4 regions of the Streptomyces yongxingensis genome follow, and region 2 is predicted to be linked to each of the others. Evidence: riboswitches for the same ligand, from Rfam matches in the RefSeq annotation. Region 2 holds a riboswitch; each other region holds the start of a gene.
What was found. A riboswitch is a leader RNA that binds a small molecule or an ion and turns the genes downstream of it on or off. The one in region 2 is predicted to bind cyclic di-AMP.
Positions count from the first base shown of each region.

Region 1: it holds a riboswitch for cyclic di-AMP, as region 2 does, so the genes downstream of both, ACZ6TD_RS27200 (C40 family peptidase) here and ACZ6TD_RS14675 (M23 family metallopeptidase) in region 2, are expected to answer to the same signal.
Region 3: it holds a riboswitch for cyclic di-AMP, as region 2 does, so the genes downstream of both, ACZ6TD_RS23020 (M23 family metallopeptidase) here and ACZ6TD_RS14675 (M23 family metallopeptidase) in region 2, are expected to answer to the same signal.
Region 4: it holds a riboswitch for cyclic di-AMP, as region 2 does, so the genes downstream of both, ACZ6TD_RS28035 (transglycosylase family protein) here and ACZ6TD_RS14675 (M23 family metallopeptidase) in region 2, are expected to answer to the same signal.

Region 1 is NZ_CM145717.1:6,296,498-6,301,830, reverse strand. It holds gene pcrA (DNA helicase PcrA) at 1-1,759, opposite strand, end outside; cyclic di-AMP (ydaO/yuaA leader) riboswitch at 1,918-2,102, shown strand; gene ACZ6TD_RS27200 (C40 family peptidase) at 2,111-3,274, shown strand; gene ACZ6TD_RS27195 (L,D-transpeptidase) at 3,378-4,136, opposite strand; gene ACZ6TD_RS27190 (hypothetical protein) at 4,257-4,610, opposite strand; gene ACZ6TD_RS27185 (C40 family peptidase) at 4,957-5,333, shown strand, end outside.
Region 2 is NZ_CM145717.1:3,518,636-3,523,968, reverse strand. It holds gene ACZ6TD_RS14685 (M16 family metallopeptidase) at 1-696, shown strand, start outside; gene ACZ6TD_RS14680 (M16 family metallopeptidase) at 717-2,099, shown strand; cyclic di-AMP (ydaO/yuaA leader) riboswitch at 2,383-2,547, shown strand; gene ACZ6TD_RS14675 (M23 family metallopeptidase) at 2,562-3,356, shown strand; gene ACZ6TD_RS14670 (GntR family transcriptional regulator) at 3,602-4,357, shown strand; gene ACZ6TD_RS14665 (HPr family phosphocarrier protein) at 4,513-4,794, opposite strand; gene ACZ6TD_RS14660 (bifunctional acetate--CoA ligase family protein/GNAT family N-acetyltransferase) at 4,984-5,333, shown strand, end outside.
Region 3 is NZ_CM145717.1:5,389,488-5,394,820, reverse strand. It holds gene ACZ6TD_RS23035 (hypothetical protein) at 1-213, opposite strand, end outside; gene ACZ6TD_RS23030 (DUF6227 family protein) at 832-1,602, shown strand; gene ACZ6TD_RS23025 (PP2C family protein-serine/threonine phosphatase) at 2,108-3,217, shown strand; cyclic di-AMP (ydaO/yuaA leader) riboswitch at 3,493-3,636, shown strand; gene ACZ6TD_RS23020 (M23 family metallopeptidase) at 3,648-4,904, shown strand; gene ACZ6TD_RS23015 (aldo/keto reductase) at 5,058-5,333, shown strand, end outside.
Region 4 is NZ_CM145717.1:6,477,181-6,482,513, reverse strand. It holds gene eno (phosphopyruvate hydratase) at 1-915, opposite strand, end outside; gene ACZ6TD_RS28035 (transglycosylase family protein) at 1,181-1,879, opposite strand; cyclic di-AMP (ydaO/yuaA leader) riboswitch at 1,886-2,053, opposite strand; gene ACZ6TD_RS28030 (transglycosylase family protein) at 2,308-3,309, opposite strand; gene ACZ6TD_RS28025 (cytochrome P450 family protein) at 3,496-4,773, opposite strand.

The DNA.
Region 1 (5,333 bases), 2.8 Mb from region 2:
GCTCCTGGAGGTTCTCGATCCGGGTCTCGTCCTGCGGATCGGTGGACGCCTGGAGCTCGGCCAGATAGCCGGTGCGCTCCAGCACCGCCTCCAGGACGGTCGCCGGGCCCGCCCCGGACTCCACGATGGTGTGCAGCTCCTCCATGAGCGTGTTGAACCGCTTGACGGCGTTGGCCGAGCGGGCCGCCATGCCGTACGCCTCGTCGACCCGGCGCAGCGCCTGCGGGAAGGTGATCTTCTCGCGCAGCGACAGCGCGTCGATCATGGCTTCCGCGCGCTCCCCGATGCCGCGCTTGGGCACGTTCAGGATCCGGCGGAGCGGGACGGAGTCCTCCGGGTTGGCGAGCACCCGCAGATAGGCGAGGACGTCCCGGACCTCCTTGCGCTCGTAGAAGCGCACACCGCCGACGACCTTGTACGGCAGCCCGACGCGGATGAAGACCTCTTCGAAGACACGGGACTGGGCGTTGGTGCGGTAGAAGACCGCCACGTCCCCGGCCTTGGCGTCGCCCGCGTCCGTCAGCCGGTCGATCTCGTCGGCGACGAACTGGGCCTCGTCGTGCTCGGTGTCGGCCACATAGCCGGTGATCTCGGTCCCGGCTCCGGCCTGCGTCCACAGGTTCTTCGGGCGGCGGTTCTCATTGCGCTCGATGACCGCGTTGGCCGCGCTCAGGATGGTCTGGGTCGAGCGGTAGTTCTGCTCGAGGAGGATCGTCCGGGCGGTGGGGTAGTCCTCCTCGAACTGGAGGATGTTACGGATCGTGGCGCCCCGGAAGGCGTAGATCGACTGGTCGGCGTCGCCCACCACGCACAGCTCGGCGGCCGTGGTCTCCTCGGTGTCGGTGCCCACCAGCTCGCGCACGAGTGTGTACTGCGCGTGGTTGGTGTCCTGGTACTCGTCCACCAGGACGTGCCGGAAGCGGCGGCGGTAGTGCTCGGCGACGTCCGGGAACGCCTGGAGCAGATTGACCGTGGTCATGATGATGTCGTCGAAGTCCAGCGCGTTGGCCTCGCGCAGCCGCGCCTGGTACATCACGTACGCCTCGGCGAGCGTCTTCTCGAAGCCGTCCGCAGCTTGCCCCGCGAAGGTCTCCTCGTCGATCAGCTCGTTCTTGAGGTTGGAGATCTTGGCGCTGAAGGACTTCGGCGGGAACCGCTTGGGGTCGAGGTCCAGATCCCGGCAGACCAGCGACATCAGCCGCTTGGAGTCGGCCGCGTCGTAGATCGAGAACGACGAGGTGAAGCCCAGCTTCTTCGACTCCCGGCGCAGGATGCGGACACAGGCGCTGTGGAAGGTGGACACCCACATGGCGTTGGCCCGCGGGCCGACGAGCTCCTCGACGCGCTCCTTCATCTCGCCCGCCGCCTTGTTGGTGAAGGTGATGGCGAGGATCTGGCCGGGGTGGGTGGAGCGGGCGCCGAGCAGATACGCGATGCGGTGGGTGAGCACCCGGGTCTTGCCGGAGCCGGCGCCCGCGACGATCAGCAGCGGGGAGCCGGTGTGCTCCACGGCGGCCCTCTGCTGCTCGTTCAACCCCTCGAGCAGGGCGGACGGGTCCACGGCGGGCCGGGCCGCGCCGTCCCGGTAGTGGGCTTCCCGGGGCACGGGCGCGTCGAAATCGCCGCTGAAGAGGTGATGCGGCACGTCCTCGGCACCGCCGTGGCCAGGGTGCGCCGAATCCTCGGGCGGGGGTGGCCGCTCCTCGTCCGAAGGAGGCCCGAGGTCCGCCAGGAAGCTGTCGTCAAAGAGGCTGCTCATCGCTCCCCGAGTCTAGGCCGCCCCACTGACAGCCGACGTCCGAACATCACGAAACGGTTTCGGGCAAAGCGGTCACCAGTCTTCACAGGAGCCCCACGTGTTGGCTACCGTCCTGCGTCAGGCGGCCCGGAAGATCCGTCGGCGAACCACGTCGGCACGGGCGGCCTCCGCCGAGTCCGGTACCGCCGTGAGGCGCCCGGAGCCGGGGACCCAAAAACGCAACACCGGGGTGAATCGGCCCGACCGGTGTGGCACGCGAGTGCCGCCCGGACACGGCCGTAGGGCAACCTTCCGAACCGCCCGAACCCGACAGCTAACCCGGTAGGCGGTCCACGGAAGGAGTCGCCTCCCTTGGCGTCGCACCGCAAGCCGCGGACCCGAATACCCGCCCCGCTCACCGGTCACAGCCGCCGTACGGCCGTCGGGTTCACCACGGCCGCCCTGGCATCCGTCACCCTCCTCTCCCAGTCGGCCAACGCCGCGCCCGCCGATCCCAAGCCGGCCGCCCAGTCGATCGAGAAGGTGAAGGAGAAGGTCGACACCCTCTACCACCAGGCGGAGACCGCCACCCAGCGCTACAACGCCGCCAAGGAGCGCACCGACCAGCAGCGGGCCAAGGTCGACAAGCTGCTGGACTCCGTCGCCCAGCGCACCGAGAAGGTCAACGAGGCCCGGCGCATGCTCGGCCAGTACGCCGCCGCCCAGTACCGCGACGGCGGAATGGCCCGCTCCGCCGCGACCCTGCTGTTCTCCAACGATCCGCAGGACGTCTTCGACCAGTCGCATCTGATGGACCGGATGACCGGCCGGCAGAAGCAGGCCGTCGACGACTTCCAGAAGCAGCGGGTGAAGGCCGCCAAGGAGCGCGGTAAGGCCAGCGAGAGCCTCGCCTCGCTGACCGCGTCGCAGAAGCAGCTGAAGGTCCAGAAGAAGACCGTCCAGGACAAGCTGACCGAGGCGCGACGGCTGCTGGCGAATCTGACCGCCAAGGAGAAGGCGCGGCTGGCGGCGATCGAGAAGAAGAAGGCGGAAGAGGCCCGCCGTAAGGCCGCCGAGCTGGCCGAGAAGCAGCGGCAGGAGGCGGCCGCGCGCAAGAAGCAGCAGGAGCAGAACGCGGGTGGCTCCGGTTCGACGGCGCCCTCCACGCCCTCGGCCCCGGCGGGCAGCTCCAAGGCGGCCCAGGCCATCGCCTTCGCCAAGGCGCAGCTCGGCAAGCCGTACGTCTGGGGCGCGACCGGGCCCAGCTCCTTCGACTGCTCGGGGCTGACGCAGGCGGCCTGGAAGTCCGCCGGGATCTCGCTGCCGCGCACCACCTGGGACCAGGTGAAGGCCGGTACGCGCGTCTCGACGTCCCAACTCCAGCCGGGCGATCTCGTCTTCTTCTACGACGACATCAGCCATGTCGGCCTCTACATCGGCGACGGGATGATGATCCACGCGCCGAAGCCGGGTGATGTGGTGAAGAAGGCGCCGATCACGGAGATGCCGATCTATGGGAGCGTGCGGCCCTCGTAGGCCCCTGGTCCTGACGCGCCGCTGCCCCGGGTCCCAGCCCGGGGCAGCGGCGCCGTCAGCGCCTCAGCGGCGCCGTCAGCGCCTCAGCGGCGCCGTCAGTGGCTCAGGTGCCGGGCTTGCGCCCGTAGACGTATACGTCGTCGCCGTTCTTCAGCAGGCTCCAGTACTTCTTGGCGTCGCCCTTACGCATGTTGACGCAGCCGTGGGAGCCGGGCGGGGACCATACGCTGCCGGCGATCGAGTGGAACGCCTGGCCACCGTCGAAGAACTGGCTGTAGGGCATGGCGACCTTGTAGAGCGTCGACCAGTGGTTGATGTCCCGCCAGTAGATCCTCTTCAGCCCGGTGCGGGTCTCGAAGCCGTCCCGCCCGGACCGCACCGGCACCGGCCCGTAGACCAGCCGGGAGCCGTCCTGGACCCAGCTCAGCTGCCGGGTGAGGTCCACGCAGGCGATGCGGCCCTTGTTGGTCGGGCACTTCTTCGCCGCGTTCGGATTGTGCCCGGCGGCCTTCTGGGCGCTGATGAGGCTCATCACACCCGAGGTGATCGGGCCCGCGTAGCCGATCGTCGGGCTGATGCCGTGGTCGATCTGGAACTTCTGGATCGCGAGACAGTCCGCCCGCGACTGCCGCCCGTCCACGGGACGGCCCAGGAACCGCTCGGCCTGCTTCTGGTACGGCCCCGCGGTGGTCGTGCACGACGACGCGGCCGTGCTCACCGGGGTCACCGATCCGGCCGACCTGCCCAGCGGCCGCGCCTGAGCCTGCGCAGGACCGGCGACGGCGACCGCGAGCGGCACCGCCATCCCCGCCAGCCCCAGCGCGACGCCCACGCGCCGCCCATGACTTCTGACTGCCCCCACTACCCCCATTGGCCACTCCTCTCGACTGCCTCGCTCTTTACTAGGACAGCTCGCGAGTGCAAACGGTTGCCCGGGATCGTGTCGCGATTGTGGTGGGATTACCCCCAGAACATTCGTTCGTCAGGTCCACAGCACGGCGATGAAGATGTTTGCCGTTGTCAAGGCACCCACCGCGCCGAAGGCGGCCGACTCTACCTTCTCCTCATCGCGCTTCACATAGACCAGGCCGAGGATGACGACCAGTAGCGCCAGCTTTACGCCGATTTTGACGGTATTGACGCTGTTGTCGTCCGCCTGATTGAGCCCGACCAGCGCAACGCCGGTCACCAGCATGGTCAGCGCGCCGTGCAGCATCGCCGGGATCATCCGCGCCTCGCCCGCGCGCGCGGCTTTGAGCTGCGAGAAGAAGCCGCCGAGCAGCGCGCCGATGCCGACGATGTGGAGGCCGACGACCACGTGAATGAGTACGTCCATGGCTCCGGAGACTAGCCGCGCGCATATCATCACCCGGCACTCGGGTGGGCCCCTATCGCCGCTTCGATCACGGCCGCCCACACTCCCGACCACCCCACTCGCCGGGCGATCAGCAGCCGTCACGGGACCGACGAAATCCGTGCACTCCCGTTCAATCCCCCGCACGGCCCCCGCTTTCCGGCCTAACTTCCTCCTCCAGGTGGCAGTCCGCTTCCCGTCAACCGAGGGTCCCCGCCTCATGGCGGGCTGCCACCTGCCCGTCCGCCCCCACAAGGGTCCAGGATGTACGGAATGTCCTGGACCGCCCCAACTGGACTGCCCAAGAAAGACCAGGTGAACCGCCGCAGTGGCGTCGCACAGGAAGCCCAAGCAGCGCTCGCTCACCAGCAGCACCGCCCGCGCGGCCGCGCTCCTCGCCCTCACCAGCGCCGCGTCCGGCACCCTCCTCGACGGCACCGGGCACGCCGAGAACCGCCTCACCCCCGCTCAGGTGAAGGCGAAGGTCGATGCGTACCAGCGGGAGGCCGAGGAGGCCACCGAGAAGTACAACGGCGCGAGGGAGAAGGCGGACAAGGCCCGCCGGACGCTGGAGGCGCTGCGCGACCAGGCCGCCCGCCGCACCACCCGGCTCAACGCCGCGCGCAACGCCCTCGGGGCCTTCGCCACCGCCCAGTACCGCTCGGGGACGATCGCCCCGGCCCTCCAGCTCGCCCTGTCCTCCTC
Region 2 (5,333 bases):
GGGTCCATCCCCTCCCACGAGGGCAAGCGGCCGCCCCGCGACGGCACACTCCCGGAGGTGATCGGCGGCGAGCTGCGCGAGGTCGTGGAGGAGGAGGTCCCGGCCCGCGCGCTGATGGCCGCCTACCGGCTGCCGCACGACGGCACCCGTGAGGCCGACGCCGCCGACCTGGCGCTGACCGTCCTCGGCGGCGGCGAGTCCTCCCGGCTCCACAACCGCCTGGTGCGCCGCGACCGCACCGCCGTGGCCGCCGGGTTCGGCCTGCTGCGGCTGTCGGGCGCCCCCTCGCTGGGCTGGCTGGACGTGAAGACCTCCGGCGGTGTCGAGGTGCCCGCCATCGAGGCCGCCGTCGACGAGGAGCTGGCCCGCTTCGCCGAGGAGGGGCCGACCCCGCAGGAGATGGAGCGCGCCCAGGCGCAGATCGAGCGCGAGTGGCTGGACCGGCTGGCAACGGTCGGCGGCCGGGCCGACGAGCTCTGCCGTTACGCGGTGCTCTTCGGCGACCCGCAACTGGCGCTGACCGCCGTGGAGCGGGTGCTCGACATCAGCCCCGAGGAGGTGCGGGCCGTGGCCGCGGCGCGGCTGCGCCCCGACAACCGCGCCGTGCTGGTCTACGAGCCCGTCCAGGGCGCAGAGGACGCAGCCGGCACCGCCGAAGCCGCCGAGACCGACGCAGAAGGGGAGGCGGCCCAGTGAGCGACGCCGTCACCGCGACCATGACCTTCCACCCGCAGCCCAAGGGCGGCGCCCCCAGGCCGTGGGCGTTCCCGGCCCCCGAGCGCGGTGAGCTGCCCAACGGCCTCACCGTGCTGCGCTGCCACCGCCCCGGCCAGCAGGTCGTCGCCGTCGAGATCAACCTGGAGGCGCCGCTGGACGCCGAGCCGGCCGGGCTCGAAGGCGTCGCCACGATCATGGCGCGCGCCCTGTCGGAGGGCACCGACAAGCACGACGCCGAGGAGTTCGCCGCCGAGCTCGAGCGCTGCGGCGCCACGCTGGACGCCCACGCCGACCACGCCGGCGTCCGCGTCTCCCTGGAGGTCCCGGCCTCCCGGCTGCCCAAGGCCCTCGGTCTGCTGGCCGACGCGCTGCGCGCCCCCGCCTTCCCGGACGGCGAGGTCGAGCGGCTGGTGCGCAACCGGCTGGACGAGATCCCCCATGAGCTGGCCAACCCGGCCCGCCGCGCCTCGATGGCCCTCTCCGCGGAGCTCTTCCCGGCCGAGTCGCGGATGTCCCGGCCGCGCCAGGGCACCCAGGAGACCATCGAGGGCATCGACGCCGCGGCCGTGCGGGCCTTCTACGAGGCGCATGTCCGGCCCTCCACCGCCACCGCCGTCATCGTGGGCGACCTCGGCGGCGTCGACCTGGACCGGGCGCTCGTGGACACCCTCGGCGCCTGGACGGGCGGGGCGGGCGCGCCGCGCACGGCTCCGCCGATCGTGGCGGACGACACCGGCCGTGTGGTGATCGTCGACCGGCCGGGCGCGGTGCAGACCCAACTGCTCATCGGGCGCGTGGGCGCCGACCGCCACGACCGGGTCTGGCCCGCGCAGGTGCTCGGCACGTACTGCCTGGGCGGCACCCTCACCTCCCGCCTCGACCGCGTGCTGCGCGAGGAGAAGGGCTACACCTACGGGGTGCGCGCCTTCGGCCAGGTGCTGCGCTCCGAGCCCCCGTCGCCCGCGGGCGGATCCTCGGGCGCCTCGATGCTGGCGATCAGCGGCTCGGTGGCCACCGAGGTGACCGGCCCCGCGCTGGACGACCTCTGGAAGGTGCTGCGCACGCTGAAGGAGGAGGGGCTGACCGACGACGAGCGCGATGTCGCGGTGCAGAACCTGGTGGGCGTCGCCCCGCTGAAGTACGAGACGGCGGCGTCCGTGGCGAACACCCTCGCCGACCAGGTCGAGCAGCATCTTCCGGACGACTTCCAGGCGCAGTTGTACGTCCGTCTCGCGGAGACCGGCACGGTGGAGGCCACCGCCGCGGTGGTGAGCGCCTTCCCGGCGGACCGGCTGGTCACGGTGCTGGTCGGGGACGCCTCGGCGATCGAGGAGCCGGTCCGGGCGCTGGGCATCGGCGAGGTGCGCGTCATCTCGGGCTGAGCCGAGGAGAGTTGGCCGGAACCGTTCGATGAGCCGCCGCTCCGGCCCGCTCGCTGACGGTCCGGAGGCGGTCCGGCAGACGTCCGGTCCATGAGCCGACAGCGGAAGGCCCCCGGCCCCGTAAGGGCGTCGGGGGCCTTCCCATACGCCCGATTTATGGGATTGACTGCTTGTTTGGTTTGTGGGGAGAGCAACAAAAAACCGGAACCGTTTGGTGATCGAAAGCGGGCCCGTTTAGCGTCAGTCCGGCTGTTCGCCAGCGACCCGCCGCACCCGCGGCACCGGACAGTCATCGCCGAGTCCCCGTACGGCGCGAGCCAGGGGAGCCGGGGACCCAACACGTCCCCAGGGGTGAATCGGGCGCCTTCCCCGGCCGGGGGAGGAGTCCGTAGGAGACCTTCCTGCTCCGAACCCGTCAGCTAACCCGGTAGGCGAGAAGGAAGGAAAGGAGTGCGCCTCAGTATGGCGTCCACCCGCACTGCCACCGGGAAGCATCGCCGCACCAGCAAGGCCAACATCCGCACGGGCGCGAACGTCGTGGGCATCACGACCGTCGCCTCGGGTGTGGTCGCCGGGATCACCGGACAGGCGTTCGCGGCCGACGGGGGCTCCAACCCCCAGCAGACCGGTCTGACCCAGGCGATCGTGATCGGCGACGGTATCGCGGACCACATCGAGGCCCAGGCGCAGTCCCAGGAGACCGCCGCCGAGCAGGCCGCCGCCAAGGCCAAGGCAGAGGCGATCGCCCGCCAGGAGGCCGCCAGGAAGGCGGAGGCCGCGGCGAAGAAGGCCAAGGCCGAGCGGGAGGCCAAGGAGCGCGCGGCGCGCGAGGCCGAGCGCAAGCGCCTCAACACCTTCGTGTCGCCGATCAGCGGCTCCTACGTCTCCACCGGCTACCAGGCGTCCAGCGGCCTGTGGTCCTCCGGCAGCCACACCGGTATTGACTTCCACGCCTCCACCGGCACCACGGTGCACTCCGTGGGCATGGGCGAGATCGTCGAGGCGGGCTGGGGCGGCTCCTACGGCAACAACGTCGTCATCAAGATGAACGACGGCACCTACACCCAGTACGCCCACCTGTCGTCGATCAGCGTCTCGGTCGGCCAGAAGGTCACCCCCGGCCAGCAGATCGGCCTGTCGGGCGCCACCGGCAACGTCACCGGACCGCATCTGCACTTCGAGGCCCGCACCAGCCCGGACTACGGCTCGGACATCGACCCCCTGTCGTACCTGCGCTCGCACGGCCTCAACGTCTGACCCGTCGCGCGACCGACGCGAACGCCGCGCGGTCTCGCGATCCCGAGATCCCGCGAGACTTCCGAGAAGGCCCCGTCCGCCGGACGGGGCCTTCGGCGTGCCACCGCCCGCCTGACCAAAAAATATCCATGAAATGCTCCCCGTCATCGGAAATGGCGTCCGCGTGGAATAGAGTCGTTCAATACGCGTTCCATGGCCGCGTTTCGCGGGGGTTAAGGCGGAGGTTCGACAATGCGGGACCGTAAGTGAGCGGGGATACGAACGCGGTCCAGGGCGGTCGCCGGATTTCGGCACACGCGGTCTGCGCGGCGATTCGCGACGACATCGTATCCGGCGCATATCAGCCCGGCAGCCGCCTCACCGAGGAACTGCTCGCCCGGCGCTACGGCGTCTCCCGGGTGCCGGTCCGCGAGGCCCTGCGCACCCTGGAGTCCGAGGGCTTCGTGACGACCCGGCGGCACGCGGGGGCCTGCGTCGCCCAGCCCTCCGAGCGTGAGGCGGCCGATCTGCTGGACATCCGCGCGCTGCTGGAGCCACTGGGCGCCGCACGGGCCGCACAGCGCCGCACCGAGGCCCATCTGAAGGTGCTGCGCGGGCTGGTCCGGCTCGGCCGGGAGCGGGCCCAGGGCGGTCAGCTCGGCGAACTGCGGCCGCTGGGCGACTGGTTCCACGAGACGCTGGCCCAGGCGTCCGGCAGCCCGAGCCTGGCCGCGCTGCTCGTCCAGCTGCGCCGTAAGACCGCGTGGGTGTACGCGGCCGCTCCCGGATCGCGGCCCGCGCCGCTCGAGGGCGCCGCGCGCCCCGACCCGGCCGCGCGGGCCGTGGAGTCCTGGGCGGAGCACGGCGCGCTGGTGGACGCGGTGGCGCGCGGCGACGCCGACCGCGCGCGGGCGCTCGCCACCGCGCACACCGAGCGCGCGCTGTCGGAATACCGGCTGCGCCGCCCGATTCCGGTGAGGACTTCGAAACATTCCGTCAACACGGCGAGCGGCCGGAATTAACAGAGCTCCCGTATACAACTCATTGGGAATTCTGTGTGCGGTAGCAGAAAAACGGCGGGCCGCGGCGACCAATACGGCCACCGCGGCCCCGCCGTGCCGAATCCCTGAAATCACCCCGGGAATCAGCCGGGAATTCCAGACAGGGCTCGCCCGGGTCAGACGGTCTCGGGAAGCTCCTCGAGGCCCTCCGCCACCAGCTTCGCCAGTCGGTCGAGCGCGACCTCGGCATCGTCCGCGTCGGAGGCGAGGACGACCTCCTCGCCGCCCTGGGCGCCCAGGCCGAGCACGGCCAGCATGGAGGCGGCGTTGACCGGGGTGCCGTCGCCCTTGGCGATCGTGATGGGGACGCCGGAGGCGGTGGCCGCCCGGACGAAGATCGACGCAGGGCGGGCGTGCAGGCCCTCGGCCCAGCCGATGGTGACGCGGCGCTCAGCCATGGTGTTGCCCTTCAGGTGTGACGGTGCTGTTGTCTAGACCAAAATCATACGGTGTCCGGATTCACCCGTACGATGTCCGAGTGAGCCCGGCCATGCCCGGACTGGCCCGATACGGACCTTCCCCCGACACTTGGCCCCGACGCAAGGGTGTCCACCATTCGGACCGGGTGGACCCGTACCCTGGCTCCCATGCGGAGCCCGTCGGACCATCACGCCTACCCGACCCACTGGGAAGCCGATGTGGTGCTCCGGGACGGCGGCACGGCACAGATCCGTCCCATCACCCCTGATGACGCCCAGCGGCTGGTCAGCTTCTACGAGCGGGTCTCGGACGAGTCGAAGTACTACCGCTTCTTCGCGCCCTACCCCCGTCTCTCCGACCGCGATGTCCACCGCTTCACCCACCACGATTACGTCGACCGGGTGGGCCTGGCGGCCATCGTGGGGGATGAGTTCATCGCCACCGTTCGTTACGACCGCATCGACGGCAGGGGGATGCCCGCCGCGGCCCCCGCCGACGAGGCCGAGGTCGCCTTTCT
Region 3 (5,333 bases), 1.9 Mb from region 2:
GCTGTTGGTGAAGTTGAGGCAGTCCGAGCCGATGTTGAGTTCGCCGGTGGGCGCGGTGCCGGCGACGTCGGTGGTCGCGCCGGTGGCTGTGTCACAGCTGTTGAGCTGCGCGATGAAGTCGTCGTTGTTGTTGGCCAGGGCACCGCCCGCACCACCGATGACCAGAGCGCCGGCGGCCGCGGTCAGGAGAACTGCCTTCTTGCCGATGTTCACTTAATTCCTCCGTCTGGGTTGCTCCGCGAATTCACGGACGCATGACACAACGAAGCTCATCACTTAAGGCTTCGGGCCGCCAGTCAGCTTCACCCGTCCGGCATAGTGCGGCTCTTCCGGTGCGTGTTATCCGAGAATCCCGCTAAAGGGGACCAATGCGAGCTCCATTTGGCCCAGCGGAATCTGAATCCCTTTTATGAGGAGGGGAGGAGGGTGGCTGCCGGGCCGTGGTGGGGCGGGGGCGAGGCGGGGACGCGGGGGTGGCTCCCGGAGGCTCGGCTGCCGGGCAACGGCCGTCCAACGTCCGGACGGGGGCGGCGTGGTGACGGGGTGGTGGCGGGGCGGTGGATCGCCGATGACCGCGTGGCGGCCGGATGACGGCCGGGAGACGGCCCCGCGCCGGCCCACCGGGGCGCCCTGCCCCCGGCCCCCGGACTTGTTCGACCGGTCGGACGAGTGATACATCCAGGCTCTACGACGCAGGAGTGAGTGAGGCACGGTCACACCGACAGCTTCGCCGAACCGCAGCGCGGCGTGTGTTCACGCCGCTACGCTAAGTGCGCGAAGTGGTCGCCCGGGGGGCGCGGCGAATCAACGCCGGGAGGCGGGAGGAGAGACATGGGGCACTCACGAGGGGAAGGGACCCCGGCCGAGCTGATGGACGGGCTGCTCGCCCGTGCGCAGAACGGCTTCGAGATCGGCGAGGCGGTGCTGGCCCAGGCGCGCAGCGCCCTGATGCACCAGTCCGAGCTGCGGTCCTGCCGGCAGTGCAATGAGCGGTGCGGCCGGCTCGGGTACAGCACCTACCGGCATGTCTTCCTGCTCCCCGACGGCAGCAGCCTGCTGCTGTGGGAACTGGAGCACAACACGGGCGAGGGCAACCGCCCGCTGTACGAGCTCTACGCGGACGAGGACGCCCTGACGCTGGCCGAGCGCCGCGTCCATGAGCGCCTCGGTGGCGCCCGCTGGGAGGAGCTCGACGGGTTACCGCTGTGGCTCCCGGACCAGCTGCTGCACACGGCCGAGCCGGTGGAGAGCTCCCGTGCGTATGTGGCCGACAATTCGGCCGACCACGCCCGTCGCGTCCTGCGCCGCGCGGAGAACCCCGACCGTCCGGGCGAGGAGACCGAGCGGCTGCTGGCCACCGCGTTCGCCCATGACATCGCCCTCGCGCCCAAGCCCCGGCGCCGCTCCGGCGGTCCCGACGCGACCTGGTGCCGCTTCTACGAGCACGCCTTCCTGCTCGTAGGAGGGGACGAGATCGTGCTGTGGGAGCTGGAGCACAATCTGACCCGGGACGGCCGACTGGTGTGCGAGGTGTACCTCGACGAGGTTTCGGCGGAGCTCGCGGCGGACCGCCACGCCCGCGCGCTGGGCGTCGACCTCTGACGTACGCGGCACCTCCGACGCACGCGGTCTCGGGCGTCGACCTTTTTGACGTACGCGGTACCTCCGACGCACGCGATACCTGACGCTTCCGTAGCCCGCCTGTCGCGGCCCTGACGTGCACCCCACCCGCCCAGCACCCGCTTGGCCGACACCGGCTCGCCTGGCGGCCCGTCAGCCGGAAGCCTGGTGACGACGGTGACCGCCGTGACGACGGTGACGCCGTGACGCTGTGACGACGGCGGGACGCGGACCAGGGAAGCGAGAGAAGCCGGTGCGGGTGCGAGGGAGCAGGGCTCGTACAGGCGCCCGTACGGAGGGCCGTACGGAGCGGCGTACGGTCTGGCCCCGGCTGAGCCGCCCGCTCGCCCGCCGCCGCCCCGCCACCCGCCTCCGTACGCTCATCGACACCGGCGCCGCGGCCGGTGCCGCCGCCAACGCGTCCGCCGGGTCCGCCGGGGGGTCCGCTCCGGCCGAGGAGAGCGGTAAGGAGCCCCCGGGCCGCCGTATGGCCCGCTGGGTCCCCGCCGTCCTCGTCCTCGGCGGCATCGCCTTCGACCTGGCCGCCCCGCCCGGCTACACCGCCTCGCCCTTCTTCGCCGCCGCCCCCTTGGTCGCCGCGGCGCTCTTACCGCTGCGTCAGACCATCGTCACGGCCGTCGTCGCGGTCCTCACCACCTGTCTGCTGGCGGAGTTGCACGGGGTGAGGGACCCGACCCAGGCGGCCACCGAGATCATCACGGTGGCGACCGTGACCGCGCTGGCGGTGGTGATCAACCGCGTCGTACGCCGCAGCTACCACCGGCTCGCCTCGGCGCGCGGTGTCGCGGAGGCGGCCCAGCGCGCCGTCCTGCCCGCGCCGCCCGCCCGGCTCGCCGGGCTGGAGATCGCCGCGCGCTATGTACCGGCGGAGAAGTACGCGGCGATCGGCGGTGACCTGTACGCGGTCCAGGACACCCCGCACGGCGTACGGCTGACCGTCGGGGACGTACGCGGCAAGGGGCTGGGGGCCGTGGAGGTCGTGGCGATCCTCCTGGGCTGCTTCCGGGAGGCGGCGGAGCAGGAGACGACCCTGGAGGCGCTCGTGGGCCGCCTGGAGCGGGCGCTGCGGCGCGAGGGTGCCCGGCGGGCCGACCTGGAGGTGGTCGAGGGGTTCACGACGGCCGTGGTGGCCGAAATTCCGCGCGGCGACTCCACCCTGCGGCTGATCAACCGAGGTCATCCGGCGCCGCTGCTCCTGGAGGAGGGTGGCGCGGTGCGCGCCCTGGAGCCGGAGGCGCCGGCGCTTCCGATGGGGATGGGGGAGTTGGCGGGCTGGCCGGACCGGGTGATGGAGCTGGCGTTCGCGGAGGGCGAGACGCTGCTGCTGTTCACGGACGGGGTGACGGAGGCCCGGGACCGCCATGGCGAGTTCTATGACCCGGAGGAGCGGTTGCGCGGCCGCCGCTTCGCCGATCCGCAGGAGCTGCTGGACGCGTTGGTGGCCGATGTCGAGCGCCATACGGGTGGCGGGACGCCGGACGACATGGCGCTGCTGGCGGTCCGTCGGACCCCGGCCCGCGGCAACGGGCGGGACGGCGGCGGGGGGAACGACAGGGCGAAACCCACGCCGTCGTAGCCGACCGCGCCGAGCACCGTGGGTAACCGGTCGAGCCCCCTCCGCATAACAATTGACGCACGATCGATCCGTCTGTGGTTTTGCCAACTCTTGCCCAGCATGTCGACTCGCCCCCATCTGTCCCTTCTTGGGAGCTAAGTTCATGCCAAAGGTGTGCGGATTCCTCAGAACAGCTTGGAATCACATCGCGCTCTCTATTAACGTTCGATAACGCAGCGCGGTCGTCACAACCGTCGCAAGGGCGGCACCGTGCGCCGTCGCCGAATCCCGTACGCACAGCGGCAGCACCGCATCACCAGCAGCACCAAGGGAACCGGGGAACCAACAACCTTGGGGTGAATCGGGTCGAACCTGACCCGTAGGAGACCTTCCTGCTCCGAACCCGTCAGCTAACCCGGTAGGCGAGAGGGAAGGAAAGGAGTGCGCCTCCGTGGCGTCCAACAGGTCTGTCCTGGACGAGGCTCCGTATCGCACGCGGGGAGGCGGTTTGGGGACCGCCACCGCCTACGGCCCCGGCTTCGACGCCGGCGGCGGGATGAGCTCAGGGGACGGCCGATTCGCCCCCGACGACCGATACGCGTTCGGCCCCGACGACCGTTACACGTTCGGTCCCGACGACCGCTACGCGGATGAGGGCGCCTCCGAGGGCCCGGGTGCCGGATTCGAGGCCGAGAGCTGGGAGGAGTGGAATCCCACCGAGGAGTCCATCGCTCCCGTACGCGGCCGGCACCGCGTGGCCAAGCAGCGGGGTGGAACCATGGCGCGCAGCGGCGCCGTTCTGGGGGTCGGTGTGATCGCGGCGGTCGGTGCGGGCGGTATGGCCAGCGCCAAGGACCGTCCCGCGCTCCCCATATCCATGCCCGACCTCGGCCATGTCGCCGATGAGGTCAAGGCCAGTCTGCCCGCCGCCAAGGACCTGCCGGGCATCGGCTCCTGGGCGTCGGACTCGGACGACGGCGGTTCGCAGACCGTCGCCGCCCCGCTCTCCCAGGCCGGTCTGACCACCGAGGACGAGCAGCGCGGCACCACCGACGCGGGCGAGGCGCTCCGCGCCCGCATCCTCCAGCAGGCCGAGAACCAGCAGAACGCGGCGGACGAGGACAGTCGCACCGCCGCGGCGCAGGCCGCCGCCAAGGACGCCAGGGCCGCCGCGGACAAGGCCGCCGACCAGGCCGCGGAGGCGGCCGCCAAGCGGAAGGCCGAGGCCGAGGCGGAGAAGCGGGCCGCCGAGCAGCGGGCTAAGGAGGCGGCCGAGAAGAAGGCCGCGGCCGAGCGCCAGGCCAGGCTCGCCGCCGCGTACACCCTCCCCGTCGGCTCGTACACCCTGACCGCCAGCTTCGGCCAGGCGGGCGACATGTGGTCGGCCGACCACACCGGCCAGGACTTCGCCGCCCCGACCGGCACCCCGGTCAAGGCGCTGCACGGCGGCACCATCACCCAGGCGGGCTGGGCCGGTTCGTACGGCTACCGCATCGTGCTGACCCTCGACGACGGCACCGAGCTCTGGTTCTGCCACCTGTCCTCGATGGTGGTCACCTCCGGCAAGGTGTCGACGGGAGACGTCATCGCCCGCGTCGGCGCCACCGGCAATGTGACCGGCCCGCACCTCCACCTCGAGGTCCGGCCGGGCGGCGGCTCGCCGATCGACCCGATGCCCTGGCTGCGCCAGCACGGGCTGAACCCCTGATACCCCGGCGGTCCTGGCGCTCTCTCCCCCCTTGACGCCAGGGCCGCCGGCTTTACGCCCTTTGCGCCCTTTACGCCATTTACGTTCCCACGGGGCCGACCTTCACGAACGCACGCTGGAACAACCCCGTCCAGCCAACCGTTGTAAAGATGTATGGCTGACAACACACAGAAGATCGGTGACCTTTCCGTCTTCCCACTCTCCCTCGGCGGGAACGTCTTCGGCTGGACCGCGAACGAGGCCGAGTCCTTCCGGGTGCTCGACGCCTATGTGGCGGCCGGCGGCAACTTCATCGACACCGCCGATGTCTACTCCGCCTGGGTGCCGGGTAACGAGGGCGGCGAGTCCGAGACCATCCTCGGCAACTGGTTCGCCTCCCGCGGCAACCGCTCCGACATCGTCCTCGCCACCAAGGTGGGCGCCGGCTCC
Region 4 (5,333 bases), 3.0 Mb from region 2:
GACCTTGTCGCCGAGCTGCTCGGTGATGGTCTTCCAGCCGTCCCAGTCCTCCTCGTTCAGCGGGTCCTCGATGGAGACCAGCGGGTACGCGGCGACCAGCTCGGCGTAGTACGAGGTCATCTCGGCGGCGGAGCGGGACTGGCCCTCGAACTGGTACGTGCCGTCCTTGTAGAACTCGGAGGCGGCGACGTCCAGCGCGAGCGCGATGTCCTGGCCCGGCTGGTAGCCGGCCTTCTTGATCGCCTCGACGATCAGGTCGAGGGCCTCGCGGTTGGAGCCGAGGTTCGGCGCGAAACCGCCCTCGTCGCCGAGGCCGGTGGACAGGCCGCGCTCCTTCAGCACGGACTTCAGGGTGTGGTAGACCTCGGCGCCCCAGCGCAGGGCCTCGGAGAAGGACTCCGCGCCCACGGGCGCGATCATGAACTCCTGGATGTCCACATTGGAGTCGGCGTGCGACCCGCCGTTGAGGATGTTCATCATCGGCACCGGCAGCAGATGGGCGTTCGGGCCGCCGAGGTAACGGAAGAGGGGGAGGTCGGACGCCTCGGAGGCGGCGTGCGCGACGGCGAGGGAGACGCCGAGGATCGCGTTGGCGCCGAGCGAGGACTTGTCCGGGGTGGCGTCCAGGTCGAACATCGCCTGGTCGATCAGCCGCTGCTCGGTGGCGTCATAGCCGACCAGCTCGGGGCCGATCTGCTCGATCACGGCGAGGACGGCCTTCTCCACGCCCTTGCCGTTGTAGCGGTTCTTGTCGCCGTCACGGAGCTCGAGGGCCTCGAAGGCGCCGGTGGAGGCGCCGGACGGCACGGCGGCACGGCCGGTGCTGCCGTCGTCGAGGCCAACCTCGACCTCGACCGTGGGGTTGCCTCGCGAGTCGAGGATCTCGCGAGCTACGACGACGTCGATGGACGGCACGAGGTTCTCCTTCGTATGGGTCTGCGGTAGCAGCACGAGCCTAACGGGCCGGGAGGGCTGCGCCCCGCGTTCGCCCGCCCCACGAGACGGGGGCGTGACACAAAAAGCCAGATTCTGGATCAAAAATCCAGATTTCTTGCGCATTGGGAAAGCCCCGGCGGGGCGCGCCATAGTGGGCGGCACGCCCGGCCGGGGCTCGTCTCTCGCGGCCGGCCTCAGGAGAGGTCCTCGGGGGGAGTCCTCGGGCCGGGGCCGTGACCGTGGCTCAGCGGAGGTGCAGCTGCTGGCCCGGGAAGATCAGGTCGGCCTGCTCCACGATGTCCTTGTTCAGCTCGAAGAGCTTCTTCCAGCCGCCCTTGACGTCGTGGGCCTTGGCGATCTTGCCGAGGGTGTCGCCGGACTTGACCTTGTACTCGCCGTCACCCTTCTTGATCGGGCCACGGGTCTGGTGCCGCGCGGCGGGCTCGGGCGCGGTGTGCGGCTGCGCCTTCGGCTGGGCCTTCGGCTGGGCCGGCTTGGCGGCCGGGGCCGACTTGGTGGTCGGCGAGGACTGGCTCTGCGAGCCGGAGGGCGCGGACGGGGCGGACGGGCTGCCGCCGGAGGTCAGACCCTTGCCGCAGACCGGCCAGGCGCCCTTGCCCTGGCTGCCCAGGACCTTCTCGGCGATCTGGATCTGCTGGGCCTTGCTGGCCTTGTCCGCGGTGGAGGCGTAGGCCGTGCCGCCGTAGGCGGCCCAGGTGGAGCTCGAGAACTGCAGGCCGCCGTAGTAGCCGTTGCCGGTGTTGATCGACCAGTTGCCACCGGACTCACACTGCGCGACCTGGTCCCACTGGGAGGTGGTGGCCGCCGAGGCGGAGGTCGCCCCGATGAGCGGTGCCGCCACGGCGGCACCGGCGAGACCGGTGAGCGCGGCGATACGGGTGGCCTTGGAGGGGCGGCGGTGCTTCCCGTTGGACTTGAGCATTTTGGTTCGTTTCCTCACCGACGCCTACGAGGTGAGCTGTCGGGTTCGGACGTGAGTTGCCCGGCCGGTCGCGATGGTCGCTCCCGGCTTCACCCCTAGCCGACGAGCCCGTTTCCACAGGCCATTCGGCACCTACCTTGGGTCCCCCGCTCCTGCCTTCGGCGCTGACGCGTCGGTTCCCCCCGACCGCCGGCAGGATTCGGCGTGACGATCGACGGTGCCCGCGGTGGCGAGCGGAAAGACGGTAAACACACCTTCCAAGAACGTTCAAACACCCCAAGGGCAGCGAATGGGGCTGTAATTGATCTCACCCGGCCCACATCGGCGCAGGTGGGGCCGGGTGAGGAGGGATCGGACACGAGGTGCGGCCCGGAAGATGTGACGAGATGTATGTCTCACCGGGTCCAGATCGGGCAATTCCCCCCGAATCACTGCTCCCTGATGGTGAGGTCAAGTCGCTGACCAGGGATGATCAGATCGGGGTCGGTTCCGATGAGGTCCTCGTTGGTTTCGTAGAGCCCTTCCCAACCCCGGGACACATTCTGGTGCTCGGCGATTCCTGACAGGTTGTCACCGGGGCGAACGGTGTAATCGTCGTCCGTGGAGCTCCCGTCGCGGTCCGAAGCGCCGCGCGAGGCATGGCGCCCGGAGGGCCGTGCGCTCCCCGCATCGTCGTCGTCGGCCCGCTCCCCGGCGTCCGGGGCGCCGCGGTGGCGGCCGGAGGGCGCCGGGTCGGCGGAGGGGTCCGCCGAGGGAGTCCTGGAGCCGTCCGACGCCGAGGGGCTGTCCGAGTCCGAGGGGCCGTCCGACGCCGGGTCGTCCGACGCGGAGCCGTCCAGACCGTCGGGGGACTTGGAGGTGTGGGGCGCCTCCGGGTCCTCGGCCGACCCGGACGCGTCCGGCGCGTCCGGCTTGTCCGCGCTGTCGGACGTCCCCGGACGGTCCGCGTCCGAGGAGGAGCCGTCCCGCCCCCGGTCCCCCGGGTCGTCCCCGCCGCGACCCGTCCCCCGGTCCGGGGTGGCCGTGCTGCCGGGGTCCACATCGGGGGCGCCGCCGCCGTCGGTGAGCCCGGCGCCCAGCGCACAGCTCGGCCAGGCGTCGGGGCCGCGGTCACCGAGGATCGCCTCGGCGACGGATATCTGCTGGGAGCGGCTGGCGAGGTCGGGGCGCGGGGCGTACTCCGTGCCGCCGTACTTCTTCCACATGTCGAGGGTGAGCTGGAGCCCGCCGTAGAAGCCGTTGCCCTCGTTGGCGCTCCACATACCGCCGCTCTCGCACTCGGCGACGTGATCCCATGTGGTGGTCTGGGCGGCCTGTGCGCCGGCCGCCCCGAAGAGGGGCATGGCGAGGCCCGCTCCCGTGACCCCCGCCGCGACGATGATGGCCGGGGCCTGACGGGGGCGACGGTGTCGACCATTACCGGAACGCATGCGATTGACCTCTCCTATGGCGCTATGGCGCTATGGCGACAAGGTTTGCCGGTGAACATAGCGAGGGCACTCGATCATCACAAGGCGATGTATCCCAGGTCACGCCAAGGTCACACGGCTGATGATTCGTCACGTATGTCCGGCCGTACGGGCCTTGGGGGTCCCGGACGCCCGTCTCTTCGGGTCTCAGCCGTCCGCGGAATCCCAGGTCACCGGGAGCGTGCGCAGCCCGCGCATGATGAGCCCGCCGCGCCACCGCAGATCGTCCGGATCCAGTGCGAGCCGCAGTCCGGGCAGCCGGCGCAGCAGGGTGGCGATCGCGGTCCGGGCCTCCAGCCGGGCCAGCGGGGCGCCCAGACAGTAATGGATGCCGTGGCCGTAGCCGAGGTGCTGGTTGTCCCGGCGGGTGAGATCGAGGACGTCCGGCTCCGCGAACCGCTCGGGGTCCCGGTCGGCCGCGGCGAGCACCACCAGCACCGGCTCCCCCTCGGCGATGTGCTGCCCGGCTAGGGTGAGCGGCTCGGTGGCGAACCGCCAGGTGGCGATCTCCACGGGTCCGTCGTAGCGGAGCAGTTCCTCGACCCCGGCGGCGAGCAGCCGCTCGTCCCCTTCTTCCAGGGCCCGCTGCATGAGGGCGCGCTGCTCCGGATGGCGCAGCAGCGCGTAGACGCCGTTGCCGATGAGATTGACGGTCGTCTCGAAGCCGGCGAAGAGAAGGATGAAGGCCATGGCCGCGGCCTCGTTCTCGGTGAGGTGCTCCCCGTGGTCGCTGGCCCGGATCAACCCCGAGATCAGGTCCTCCCCGTCCTCTTCTTCCCCGCGCTCCGCGAGTTCCAGGCGCTTGCGGTGGATCAGCTCGCCCAGATACGCCCGGATCCTCTTCACGGCGCGGGCCACTCCGCCGCGCGGGCCACCGCCGTGCCGGATCATCGCGCCCGCCCAGTCCCGGAAGTCGTCCTGGTCCTCGCGCGGCACCCCGAGCAGATCGCAGATGGCGTAGATGGGGAGGGGGAAGGCGAACTCATGGATGAGATCCGCCTCTCCCCTCTCTTCGAAGGCGTCGATGAGCTGATCGGTGAGGGTCCGTACCCGGGGGGCGAACGCGGCCACCCGGCGCGGGGTGAACGCCTTCGACACCAGCCGCCGCAGCCGGGTGTGGTCGGGAGGGTCGATATTGAGCAGATGTGTCATCAGTTCGGCGCGCCGCTCCCCCGGGATGCCCACCTTGCCCTTGGCATGGGCCGCCGCGCTGTGCCGCTGGGGGTTCTTCGAGAGCCGGGGGTCGGCCAGCGCCTTCCTGGCGTCGGCGTAACGGGTCACCAGCCAGGCGTCCACACCGCTGGGCAGCGTGGTCCGGTGCACCGGGGCGTGTTCGCGCAGCCAGGCGTACGCGGGGTAGGGATCGCTGGCGAACTCCCAGGTGAAGAGGGTGGGAGCGGAGCTGTCACGGGGCTGTTCCGACACCCCCCGACGATACCGGCGAGGGGCCGCCCTCCCCCCGGTCCGCCGGAAGTAACGACAGACAAAGAGAAATAAGGGAATAAGGAGAACAAAGAGAATAAGGGAGTCACGACCGGGATGAATGTCCAGCGGAATTCCCCATTCATCTCCACACACCCTTCACCGCCCATACACAGCCGGGGTCGAATGCCCGGTATCTGATGGCTGGGACCGCCGTTCGGCGGATGCCCGCGCCGCCCCGTTACGAACCCCCGGCACATGCCCTGACGTCGGTCAACACGGTGAACGGGGGGTGTGGCTGAAACAACGTGAGGTGAACGAATGGGACTGGGGCACATGCACGGGGCCCAGTGATACCGGTGATACGATCACCGCGCTTGCCAGGCGAGCCAAGGGCGCGTAAGACACACGGCGATCCGGCGCATCACGCCGAGAGGATCCCCACTCTGAGGAGCATTATGCCGCCAGTCGGGCATACGGAGCCGTTCCGGCGCACCGACTCCTGTGCGCTGCCGTCGGCAAGACGAGTGCGATGTCCCCGGAACCCGCGGGCGCCGTACGGG